One region of the Candidatus Symbiopectobacterium sp. NZEC135 genome, then DNA from elsewhere that is predicted to be linked to it. Evidence: predicted binding sites of a transcription regulator. Region 1 holds the regulator's gene; each other region holds the start of a gene.

Region 1 (3,156 bases):
CCTCGCGTTCAGGAAAATTTTCCAGCAGTTGCAGATAAAAGCCGCTTCACTGGAAGGCGATAGCTTTCACCGTTATACCCGGCCAGAGATGGACATGGCGATTCGCAAAGCGAAAGATTTGGGCCGCCATATCAGCTATTTCGGCCCAGAAGCCAACGATTTCAGCCTGCTTGAGCAAGCGTTTATCGACTATGGCCGCAACGGTACCGGAAAAACGCGCAAATACCTGCACACTTACGATGAGGCGATCCCCTACAATCAAGTGCCCGGCACCTTTACGCCGTGGGAACCGATGCAGCATCCTACCGATATGCTGTTTTATGAGGGGTTGCACGGCGCAGTGGTCACCGACCAGTACGATGTTGCCCAGCACGTAGACCTACTGGTCGGCGTGGTGCCCATCGTCAATCTGGAATGGATTCAAAAGCTGGTTCGCGACATCAATGAACGCGGACACTCACGTGAAGCAGTGATGGATTCGGTAGTGCGTTCCATGGAAGATTACATCACCTACATCACGCCGCAGTTTTCTCGCACCCATATCAACTTCCAGCGCGTACCAACTATCGATACCTCAAACCCCTTTGCCGCCAAGGCGATCCCTTCGCTGGACGAGAGTTTTGTGGTGATCCATTTCCAGGGCGTCGAGCATATTGACTATCCCTATCTGCTAGCCATGCTGCAAGGCTCGTTTATTTCACACATCAATACGTTGGTGGTGCCGGGGGGGAAAATGGGTCTCGCCATGGAGCTGATTATGGCGCCGTTGGTAAAGCGACTGGCAGAAGGGCGTAGCGCGGGCTGAGATAACACACACCGCCCGCCAGAAAGCTATGCGACAACGAAGAAAGCTATTCGACTATGAAGAAAACTATACGATAACGAAAAAAACTAGGCGACAGCGATGATTTCGTGGCTGTGCGTGACCTTCACCGCCTTTTCTAACATTAGCGCCACTGAACAATACTTCTCCGCCGACAGCGATACCGCCCGTTCAACCACCTTATCCGTCAGCCCTACGCCCGTGACGATAAAATGCAGGTTGATATGGGTAAACAGACGCGGCGCTTCTTCACGACGCGTGGAGGATAATTTGACTTCGCACCCGGTGATCGTATTGCGGCCCTTTTGCAAAATGGACACCACATCAATGGCGCTACAGCCCCCTGCCGCCATCAACACCATCTCCATCGGACTGGGGGCTTTATCGCCGGCATTGCCATCCATCAGGATCTGATGCCCGGATGACGACTCACCGAGAAAGGTCAGATCTTCAACCCATTTTACGCGCGCTTGCATCCACAACTCCTCAAATTTATTTGAAAATTACTCACTGTTATATATAAAAACCGCCGATAACTAGAGCTTAATCATGCTGAAGCGAGACAACACGAGACAGGCTCGTCAAGCTGTGTTACAAACAGGAATAGAATCCGTTCCTTCAGCTTTATGCTGACGGTAAGAACGGATCGTGACGTCGCCATACAGAAGCCAGTATATTCCCTGACGTCAGTCCGCCAACACGGAATTTTTACTACTAGCACGTTGATACGCCGTACAGGGAACTCTGAACCCTGTAATTTGCGCAGTGAATTACAACAGAGGATAACAGCGAATGGTTCTCGGCAAACCGCAGACAGACCCGACTCTTGAATGGTTCCTTTCTCATTGTCATATTCACAAGTATCCATCGAAGAGCACGCTGATTCACCAAGGTGAAAAGGCAGAAACGCTTTACTACATCGTGAAAGGCTCAGTGGCTGTGCTGATCAAGGATGAAGAAGGCAAGGAAATGATCCTCTCCTACCTCAACCAGGGGGATTTTATTGGAGAACTGGGCCTGTTCGAAGAGGGCCAGGAACGCAGTGCATGGGTGCGGGCGAAAACGGCCTGTGAAGTCGCTGAGATCTCCTATAAGAAATTCCGTCAGCTGATTCAGGTCAACCCGGATATTCTGATGCGTCTTTCCTCACAGATGGCACGCCGCCTTCAGGTGACCTCCCAGAAAGTGGGCAACCTGGCCTTCCTGGATGTGACGGGCCGCATCGCACAGACGCTGTTGAACTTGGCGAAGCAACCCGATGCCATGACGCACCCGGATGGGATGCAAATCAAGATCACGCGTCAGGAAATTGGTCAGATTGTTGGCTGTTCCCGCGAAACGGTAGGCCGTATTCTGAAAATGCTGGAAGACCAGAACCTGATCTCGGCACACGGCAAAACCATCGTGGTGTACGGCACACGCTGATATCACCCGTGCCGCTTAGACAAAAGCACGTTGCGCTGCGCAGCGTGCTTTTGACGAACCTTCCCTACTCCGCTTTCACTACCGCTTCCACCGCCCGCGCGAACCGCGCCATGCCCTGATCGATATCTTCCAGATCAATCACCAATGACGGCACAAAACGCATCACGTTAGGCCCAGCGACCAGCACCATCACGCCCTGCTCCGCAGCAGCAGCAAGGAACTTGCCCGCCTGACCGTGCCATTTAGGCTTCAGTTCTGCGCCAATCAGCAAACCCATACCGCGAATTTGCTCAAAAATACCGTGCTCTTCATTAATGGCCTGAAGAATCGAAACGAAACGCTCGTGGCGCGCTTGTACGCCGGAAAGCACCTGTGGGGTGTTGATGGTGTCTAATGCCGCTTCCGCTACCGCACAGGCCAGCGGATTACCGCCGTAAGTGGTGCCATGTACGCCGACAGTCATCACAGAGGCAACCTCTTCAGTAGTCAGCATGGCGCTGATGGGGAACCCGCCGCCCAGCGCTTTCGCCGTGGTGAGAATATCCGGCGTCACGCCATAGTGCATGTAGGTAAACAGTTTACCGGAACGCCCCATGCCGCTTTGCACTTCATCAAACACCAGCAGCGCATGATGCTGATCGCATAGCTCACGCACGCCTTTGAGGAATTCCGGCGTGGCCGGCGTAATGCCGCCTTCGCCCTGAATTGGCTCCAGCACCACGGCACAGGTATGGTCATCCATCACCGCTTTTACTGCGTCTAGATCGTTAAACGGCACGTGCACGATATCGGCCGGTTTTGGTCCGAAGCCATCGGCGTATTTCGCCTGCCCACCGACCGAGACAGTGAACAAGGTGCGACCGTGAAACGCATTGTAGAACGCAATGATTTTGGTTTTGTACGGGCTG
Region 2 (3,156 bases), on a different contig from region 1:
GGCGGATAGTTAGTCTGCTCAAGGTAGTCGATGGTCGCACCGCCTTGGCGCAGCGCATCCACCAGGTGACCGATCGGTCGCTCTTTCATACGCGGCTCGCCGGTCAAAACAATATCACCCTGCGTCAAGCACAAGGCGGCAGCCAGCGGACGCATTGCTGTGCCCGCGTTGCCGAGAAACAGTTCTAACGGTTGCGACGCGGTGAATGGTCCACCAATACCGGTGACATCGCACTCAGTGCGGCTGGGTGAAAGCTGATATTGCACGCCTAACAGTTGCAACGCGTCCAGCATGTGGCGAACGTCATCGCTATCGAGCAGGTTTTTCAAACGCGTCGTCCCCGTTGCCAATGCGGCCAGCAGCAAGGCACGGTTAGAGACGCTTTTCGAACCGGGAAGGTTAATCACACCATCGATCAGGGAAATAGGCTGTAGGGTAAGGGATTCCTGCATGTAACTCTTAACTCCGGTCATCAACATAACAAACCCCGGCGCAAACCGGGGTTTACTGAAAACAGGTTGCCGCTTTACGCGCTGCGGCAACGATACCACCAAGGGTACGACCTGCAACGTCGCGGTCAAACCACGGCGTTGCAGGCGACGTTATTAGCCGTGGCGGCGTTCAAAATCCGCCATAAAAGCGGTCAACGCCTGCACACCGGCCAGCGGCATCGCGTTGTACAGAGACGCTCGCATCCCTCCCACTACACGGTGGCCTTTCAGCGCATGCAACCCAGCCGCTTTGGACTCTTCCAGGAACAGTTTATCCAGCGCGTCGTCACCGAGCAGGAACGGCACGTTCATGCGTGAGCGGTTGGCGGCCAGCACGTCATTGCGGTAGAAATCGCTGCTGTCGATAGCGCCATACAGGTGATCGGCTTTCTCGCGATTGCGTTTTTCCATTTCCACCAGGCCACCCTGCTCTTTCAGCCATTTAAATACCATGCCAGAAAGGTACCAGGCGAAGGTCGGCGGCGTGTTGTACATGGAGTCGTTGTCGGCCAGCGTTTTGTAATCCAGCACCGACGGCAGCACGCTGTTGGATTTACCCAGCAGGTCATCGCGTACAATCACCAAGGTTAACCCGGCAGGGCCAATGTTTTTCTGCGCGCCAGCATAAATCACGCCGAAACGGCTGACATCGATCGGACAGGACAGGATGCTGGAGGAGAAGTCAGCGACCACAATCTTATCACCAAAGTCAGGGGTTTCTTCAATGGCCAAACCATCAATGGTTTCATTCGGGCAGTAGTGCACAAAGGCTGCGTCGTCAGACAGCGCCCATTCACGCATCGGTTTGGCAGCGCGCAGGCCGTCAATGCGGGTTTTCACGTCGATAACGTTCGGTTTGCAGTATTTTTCCGCTTCGTTAATCGCACTGTGCGCCCAATAGCCGCCGTCGATATAGTCAGCTTTGGTGCTGTCACCCAGCAGGTTAAGCGGCACAGCAGCAAACTGTGCGCGTGCGCCCCCTTGGCAGAACAGCACTTTGTAGTTGGAGGGGATCTTTAACAGATCGCGCAGATCCTGCTCGGCTTCCGCCGCCACCTGCATAAATTCTTTACTGCGGTGGCTGATTTCCATTACGGATGTTCCCAGCCCACGCCAGTTACACAACTCTTGCTCAGCACGACGCAGCACTTCAACCGGCAGCATGGCTGGACCGGCGCTAAAATTGAAAACTTGTGTCATTTCCCCTCACCACGTGTTTAGTACGACTATTTTTAACGTTTTGTCTGTTTTACAGCGACTATTATGATTTTTTGCAACAACCATATTGGCTATTTGCAGCAGCCATCATGGTTTTTTGCAGCAACCGTCATCATTTGTTTTTATCACTGGCTCCTTCCCGCTGCAATCCTTATTACGCTTTCCCGTATAAAACCCGCACGGCGACGGCGTGGAGTTGTCCGTGAAAAGTCCGTATGATGCACGTCCCATAAAAGAGAAAAGTGACAATCATGAGCCAAACGTTCATCCCAGGCAAAGACGCCGCCCTGGAAGACTCCATCGCCCGTTTTCAACAACAACTCCGTGACCTGGGGTTCAACATCGAAGAAGCCTCCTGGCTGAACCCGGTGCCTAACGTCTGGTCCGTGCATATTCGCGACAAAGACTGCCCGCTATGTTTTACCAACGGCAAAGGCGCCAGCAAGAAAGCCGCTCTGGCCTCAGCCTTGGGTGAATATTTCGAGCGTCTTTCCACCAACTACTTCTTTGCCGATTTCTATCTGGGCAAATCAATTGCTAACGGTGATTTCGTACACTATCCGAACGAGCAGTGGTTCCCGCTGCCGGACGATGACAGCTTGCCGCCCGGAATTCTGGATGATCACCTGCGCGCCTTTTACGATCCTGAGAACGAATTAAGCGCCAGCATGCTGGTGGATCTGCAATCTGGCAACGACGAACGTGGCATCTGCGCCCTGCCGTTTACCCGTCAATCCGATGACACCACCGTCTATATCCCGATGAATATCATTGGTAACCTCTACGTTTCCAACGGGATGTCCGCAGGTAACACCGCCAATGAAGCGCGTGTGCAGGGTTTGTCTGAGGTGTTCGAACGCCACATCAAGAACCGTATTATTGCTGAAGCCATCAGCCTGCCAACCATCCCAGACAGCGTGTTGCAACGTTATCCGGGCGTGGTGGAGGCCATCGCCACGCTGGAAAAAGAAGGGTTCCCGATCCTTGCCTATGACGCCTCGCTGGGCGGTAATTATCCGGTGATCTGCGTGGTGCTGTTTAACCCCAGCAACGGCACCTGCTTCGCCTCTTTCGGTGCGCACCCGGATTTCGGCGTCGCGCTGGAGCGTACCGTCACCGAACTGCTGCAAGGACGCGGGTTGAAAGATCTCGATGTGTTTACCCCGCCGAGCTTCGACAATGATGATGTGGCGGATCATGCCAATCTGGAAACCCACTTTATCGATTCCAGCGGTTTGATCTCGTGGGACTTGTTTAAAACTGACGCGGATTATCCCTTTGTCGACTGGAGCTTTAAAGGCAGCACCGAGCAGGAGTTTGCTACCTTGATGGCGATTTTCCACAAAGAGCACAAAGAGGTGTACATCGCCGATTACGAGCACCTGTCTGTTTACGCGTGCCGCATTATCGTGCCGGGCATGTCCGACATTTATCCGGCAGACGATTT
Region 3 (3,156 bases), on a different contig from region 1:
GTACGTGCAGGAATGTTGTAGAGGAACACCGGAACCGTTAACGCATCCGCCACCGCGCGGTAGTGGGCGATCAATTCTTCTTGTTTCAGCGGAATGAAATAGGGGGTGATAACGGAAACCGCGTCGACACCCAGTGCGGCGATCCGCTTGCCGAGCTTGATGGTTTCACGCGTAGAGATTTCACCGATATGGCCGACCACCGGCACCTTACCTGCCACTTCATCGACGCAGGTTTCGGTGACCGCGACTTTTTCATCGGTATGGAGTACGAAGAATTCACCGTTGGTACCGTTGCAGAAGATACCGTTGCCATACTGCATCTGGCGCTGAATCTGTGCGCGCAATGCCGTTGGATTGAATTCACCCTGACCGTCAAAGGGCGTGACGATTGCCGTCAACACGCCAGTAATACGTTTGCTCATTGTTTTTCCTCGTTACTGCGTAATCAAAAAAGAACACCAAGTCTGTAAATCAGAACAGCGTCAGATAAATATCGCGCACGTCGTCCGCTTTCACCGTAGCGGGCACGTTTTTCATAAGGCGCTGAACCTGCAAAGCCCCTTCGACCAGATCGGGCAAATGCGTTTTTTCAATACCTAATTGTTGCAGTGAGCTGGGCAGCGCCAGGCGCTGTACCAGGTCGGTGAAATAGGCAACCAGTGCGTGCGATTTCTCCGTGATGGAGAGCGACAGGTCGGCGTCGGGCAGCAGGTCATAGGCCTGTGCAAATTTCTCTTCCGCCGCGGGGCGCACAAAACGCATGCAAGGGGCCAGCAAAATGGCATTCGCCACGCCGTGGGGAATGTGATACTTGCCGCCGAGTGGGTAAGACATGGCGTGCACCAAATGTGTGCCCGCGTGGGCAATGGCGGCACCGCCGTAATAGGAAGCCCACAGCATGTTCAGTCGCGCTTCCAGATTCTCGGGTTCACGGATGGACAGCTCGATATTGGCAAACAGCTTTTTCAGACCGATCAGCGCGTAGTTATCACCCACCGGGTTGGCGATGGTCGCAGTGAAACATTCGATCAGGTGGCACAGTGCATCGATGCCGGTGGAAGCCGCGATGTGAGACGGCATACTGGTCGTCAGTTCCGGCACCAGAGCAACATAGTCCGGCAGCATTACTGGTGTGATGATGCCCACCTTGGTAGCTTTCTCAGGGATCGCCAGAATGGCGTTTGGCGTTGCTTCGGAGCCGGTGCCCGCCGTCGTCGGGATCAACAAGGAGGCGGTGCGGCGCGTCGGTTTTTCACCGGCCAGCAAGGTATCAAGGGAGACCGCGTCATCACCGACACACAGCAGAGACAGCAGCTTGGCCACATCCAATACGCTGCCGCCGCCGACGCCAATCACCAGCTCGGTGCGGGCATTGGGCAGCGCTTCCAGAATATGAGCGACATCGTGCTGGCTCGGCTCCGGCGGCACATTATCAATCAGGGTGATGGCCGGCACGCACGCTTTAACCTGATTGAGCAGCGCCTGTACGCCGGGCTGCTGCACGATATTGCGGTCAGTCACGAACAGAACGTGCTGGCGTGAGGTTAACAGGTAGCGGATATCGTTAATGGCCTGGCTGCCGCTGATGATAGTGCTATTGATGTTCATGGCGTTCCTTTACAGTGTTCACGCAGTGAAAGTGATTTTTATCAATCAATACGTGCTTTAAGATCGTGTGTTGACGTAATGACGTCATTTTGTAGCGTAATTTATAGGCTAGATTGCTTTTAAATAATTTGATGTTGCTCACATATAATCAAATATGATTCAATATAATCATTATCAGGTAATCGAGACACAATCGTCGCTATACCGTTATCGATAAATAAGGGGTGGGTATGCCACAGCGGCAAGATGTCAGCCTGGAATTTACTGCTCACCAGGTGTTGGTCGTCGCGGATGACTTCACCGGTGCTAACGATGCCGGGGTTGGACTGGCGCTTCAGCAGGCACAGGTCAATGTGATTCTGGAGTTGGATGCATTGACGACGGGAGCCTTGCATGAGGTGACGGTCATCAATACCGACAGCCGGGCGCAGGCTGCGCAAGACGCCGCGCTGCGCGTAGTGCACGCCATCACCCGTTGGCGTGAAGCGGGCGGCAACGGATGGGTATTCAAGAAGATTGACTCCACGCTGCGCGGCAACCTCGGCGCGGAGATTGCCGCAGCCTTGACGGCCAGCGGCGCTGAAATGGCGTTGATTGCCCCCGCCGTTCCTGCGCTTGGGCGTGTCACGCGTGAGGGGAAAGTGTGGGTCAACGGAACATTGCTGACCGACACCGAATTTGCCAGCGATCCGAAAACGCCGGTGCGCAGCGCAGAAATTGCTGAACGTCTCGCTGAACAAAGTGCATTGCCCACGGCCACATTGCGTGTGAGTGAAGATAATCATTTTGCACTTGCCGAGACGCTGCTGCATTTGCGCGACGCCGGTATCAAGGGCGTGATTATTGACGCTGAGACGCCACAGACGTTGGCACTGATCGTGGCGGCAGCGCAGACGTTGCCAGTGAAACCGCTGTTGGTTGGCGCCGCCGGCCTCAGTGATGCGTTAGCTCAGGCTCTGCGCTTCACACCGCCACCACGTCCCGCGCTGCTGGCGGTGGTGGGATCGATGAGCGAAATGACGCAAAAACAGATCGCTGCGGTGAGCGCGCTATCGCAGGTGACGCTGCTTGATGTGGATGTTCGCCCTTTGCTTACGCCAGCGGGAGCCACATTGGCGCAAGACACCGCACGCGCTGCTGCCGCTGCGCTGCTGGCAGGCAGACATTGTCTGATTCGTACCTGCCGTGACGAGCAACAGCGCCACGAGATTGCGCAGCTCTGCCAGCAGCACGGCCTTAGTCGGCAGCAATTGGGCGAACGGATCAGTGATTTTCTGGGGGAAATGGCCCGTTGCACGGTGACATTGTGCCGTCCGGCTGGGCTTTATCTTTCTGGTGGCGACGTGGCGATTGCCGTGGCCGCTGCGCTCGGTGCTACCGGGTTTCATATCAAAGGACAGCTTGCGTCCTGTGTACCTTGGGGACGCTTCATCGACAGCATCGTCGGCGATATCCCTGTCATGACTAAAGCAGGCGGCTTCGGTGATGAAGCCACCTTGCATCACGTTTTACGCTTTATTGAGGAGAGAGTCAGTGAGTAAAATTATT
Region 4 (3,156 bases), on a different contig from region 1:
TTCGGATGAATTATGGATAAATGATTAAATTCCTTCTTTTGAGGTAATCACTAATATACTCAATCGATTGTGCGAGGCCGCTTCCAGAATAAACATCCTCAACGCTTGTCGCCGCAGATCCCTTGCCGTACCCCTGCAATAACGGTATCTTTTACCCGCACCTGCAAAATCAGGTGCCGGGATTGACCTCCTGAACCACACTTCACTGACGACATTCGGCGCGTTTGCGCTTTTTTTGTGTCGTGCGCACAGCTACACCTCAATGGTGGGCCGGGCGAGGGCGTCGTAAGACGCGCCGGTGTCAGTGAGGCCGGTAAGGTCAACCTCGTCCGGCTCCACCACCCGTGAGATTGACCTCTCCAGTGGTGGAGAAAGTTCGTTACTCACTGGAGGCTGCCTTATGGCTACAACCCTCACCCAAATGCACCCGTTACTTGTCGTCCCTTTCTGCTCTACCACGGATTTCACCGTTCTTGCCACTCACAGTGAACGTTTCGCCGAAGCACTGATTGAAAGCGCCGAACCAGCGTTAAAGCAGGCACTGTGTGGCCGACTGATGACATGCCTTACCTTGTTGCGCACGACCCTGAATGACCCCGTTGCCCCACATCTGGTGGAAAGCCTCACTGCCGATACGTTTCCTGCTACCCCTGTTTGCTTTGAGCCCGATGCCGATCTGCTCTGTGATTACTGCCTTGCCTTGGGGAAATTACTGACGGAGCGCGCGTTATCGCCAGAATCTGAACCGCTCATAACCAGGTTGCTGGCTGAGTTGGTTTGGTATTTTGCTGCCGATCTAAAAGGGCCACGCGGGGCTAGAACAGGAAGGGAAAACGGAACGTATTAGCCCTACTCGTCATCCTCCGCGCAGGCGGAGGATCTCTGGCAGGTGAAACACGTTTATTATCACAAAGATCCCCGGCTTTCACCGAGGATGACGAAGGGGAGGAGAATGGGTGTTGTCAGCAATAACACGTTCCGTAAAGGGCTTTGTTATTCAGCGACCGGCAGCTTAAACTTAGAGATAATGGCTAACCGGTTCTGGAAGTGATCTATTTCCCCCCAAAGCCAGGTTTCACCTCGCTCAAGCTCCGCTTCATTGGTCATTTCACGCAGCTCACAGGTTATCATGTCGTATGCATACAAATGCAGCCCAAGTGCAAGAGCATCATACATCCTTGCTTGCCAGAACGACATGCCTTCATGCGTCTGGTTTCTATCCGAAACGATAATGTCATAACGCTCTAACAGATAACTGATGAAGATAATACCTGCGAAATCATGAAGCACAGCGCGGTGCTTGGGCTTCTGGGTTCGCCACACCAGTATTTGTGTAACGGGTCTGCATTTCAGATAACTGTCAGGCTGAATGATGACACGGTTGTAATACACAACCTCTTCCGTCAGGTCATTAATCAACGCCAGCTCGAAATGAGATTGCTGAATTTTGCCTTTGTTACGATCATCCACTCTCACTACCCGGTAGCCAGGTGCCAGCGAGACGCCCTTGATCTGCGCGGTAACATCATTGCCGTTTACCAACTCCGAATACACGGCACGGTTATCAGGTGTTTCGTTCAGATGAGCGAAAACCTCGGTTACTCTGGCCGGGTTCAGCAATTGTTGTGGCATGGAGCCCTCACGGTGTGACTTTTTGACGTTCAGACAGAATAATGTTGGCGAGTAATTCAAGAAAATATCGAATTACCTGTAGGTTAATTCTTGCTTAATGCTGAGCAAAAATCAATCACTCATCGCTACGAGATGTGTAAACAACGTTAAGGATGGAACAATAAAAAAAGCCGTTTTCACGGCTTTTTTTATTTAGCGATGGCTATCAGTACATAGCGCCCGGCGGAACATCTTTGTGGGCAAGAACATAAGCAGCCAGGATTCTTTTCAGTAGTTTACGCACGATTTTTGGCCTTTTTAACGTTACCGATAATGAAGTTGCAGGTGATGTTGTCTTCTGTTAACAGAGTGTACGCTCGTCATATTCGGGACGCAAGTTTTTGTGACGCGCATCACAAAATTTTTTTGTATGCGCACTGTCACGTTCATGAACTGGCGATATTCACACGTGCTGATAGCTCATCTCGGCGTGCGTTATGTTATCGTATTAAACTATGAAGAACTTTTAATCACCTAGCGTGATAGTTTCCCGGCTGTCGCCGTGAAGGCAAGTTCGTTCAGCGGCCAATATCGCGCCGATCTCGCTGTTTTACCCGTAACGCTGCCGCGCTGCGACGGCATGCAGGACGCCATGGAAACCTGGAAACTCAACTTATACGCCGCCTGGGTGGGATGCTTTTTTACTGGCCTTGCCATGAGCCAGATTCTGCCGTTCCTGCCACTCTATATTGAACAACTCGGCGTCACCGACCATGCATCACTCAGTTTGTGGTCAGGGCTGATTTTCAGTTCTTCATTTCTGGTCTCGGCCATCGTCGCGCCGCTGTGGGGCAGTCTGGCCGATCGCAAAGGGCGCAAGCTGATGCTACTGCGCGCCGCGCTCGGCATGGCTATCGTCATGGCGCTACAGGGCATGGCCAGTAACGTCTGGCACCTGTTTATTCTACGCACCTTGATGGGCCTGACCTCCGGCTATATTCCCAATGCCATGGCGTTGATCGCCTCGCAAGTGCCGCGTGAAAAAAGCGGCTGGGCACTGGGCACGCTTTCAACTGGTCAGGTGGCTGGCGTGATTATCGGCCCGCTGATCGGTGGCTTTCTCGCCGACCACGTCGGGCTGCGCGTGGTGTTCTTTATCACTGCCTCCTTACTGTTCACCTGCTTTTTGCTCACCTTGTTCACCATCAAAGAAGGGGTGGTCAAAGTGGCTAAAGCGAATCGCCTCAGTGGCAAAGCGGTGTTCTCTTCTCTGCCCTACCCGGCGCTGATCGTCAGCCTGTTTGTCACCACCATGATGATTCAGCTCGCTAACGGCTCCATCAGTCCAATACTGACGCTGTTTATCCGCGAACTCACGCCAGACACCACTAATCTCGCCTTTCTCAGCGGTGTCATCGCTGCCGTCCCCGGCGTTTCAGCGCTGCTGTCAGCGCCGCGGTTGGGGCGTCTGGGCGACAAGATCGGCGCACATCGTGTCCTGATCGCTGCACTGGGGGCCTGCGTGCTGCTCTTCTGTTTGATGTC

The links. Region 1 encodes CRP, which controls carbon source genes, mostly activating them, when cyclic AMP is high. Its sites were predicted from a motif close to ATGTGANNNNNNTCACAT; they were not measured.
Region 2: the regulator CRP is predicted to act here: its motif matches at 1,923-1,940, upstream of serC (3-phosphoserine/phosphohydroxythreonine transaminase).
Region 3: the regulator CRP is predicted to act here: its motif matches at 1,735-1,752, upstream of J5224_RS06715 (iron-containing alcohol dehydrogenase).
Region 4: the regulator CRP is predicted to act here: its motif matches at 2,013-2,030, upstream of azuC (stress response protein AzuC).

The regions. Positions count from the first base shown of each region.
Region 1 is NZ_JAGFPF010000084.1:6,932-10,087, reverse strand. It holds gene J5224_RS22060 (phosphoribulokinase) at 1-805, shown strand, start outside; gene J5224_RS22055 (OsmC family protein) at 892-1,299, opposite strand; gene crp (cAMP-activated global transcriptional regulator CRP) at 1,616-2,248, shown strand; gene argD (bifunctional acetylornithine/succinyldiaminopimelate transaminase) at 2,313-3,156, opposite strand, start outside.
Region 2 is NZ_JAGFPF010000015.1:13,059-16,214, reverse strand. It holds gene aroA (3-phosphoshikimate 1-carboxyvinyltransferase) at 1-452, opposite strand, end outside; gene serC (3-phosphoserine/phosphohydroxythreonine transaminase) at 606-1,691, opposite strand; gene ycaO (30S ribosomal protein S12 methylthiotransferase accessory factor YcaO) at 1,961-3,156, shown strand, end outside.
Region 3 is NZ_JAGFPF010000008.1:24,531-27,686, forward strand. It holds gene J5224_RS06710 (dihydrodipicolinate synthase family protein) at 1-422, opposite strand, end outside; gene J5224_RS06715 (iron-containing alcohol dehydrogenase) at 472-1,608, opposite strand; gene dtnK (D-threonate kinase) at 1,839-3,149, shown strand; gene J5224_RS06725 (D-threonate 4-phosphate dehydrogenase) at 3,142-3,156, shown strand, end outside.
Region 4 is NZ_JAGFPF010000042.1:30,843-33,998, forward strand. It holds gene J5224_RS17540 (hypothetical protein) at 401-847, shown strand; gene J5224_RS17545 (hypothetical protein) at 994-1,632, opposite strand; gene azuC (stress response protein AzuC) at 1,838-1,915, opposite strand; gene J5224_RS17550 (multidrug efflux MFS transporter) at 2,264-3,156, shown strand, end outside.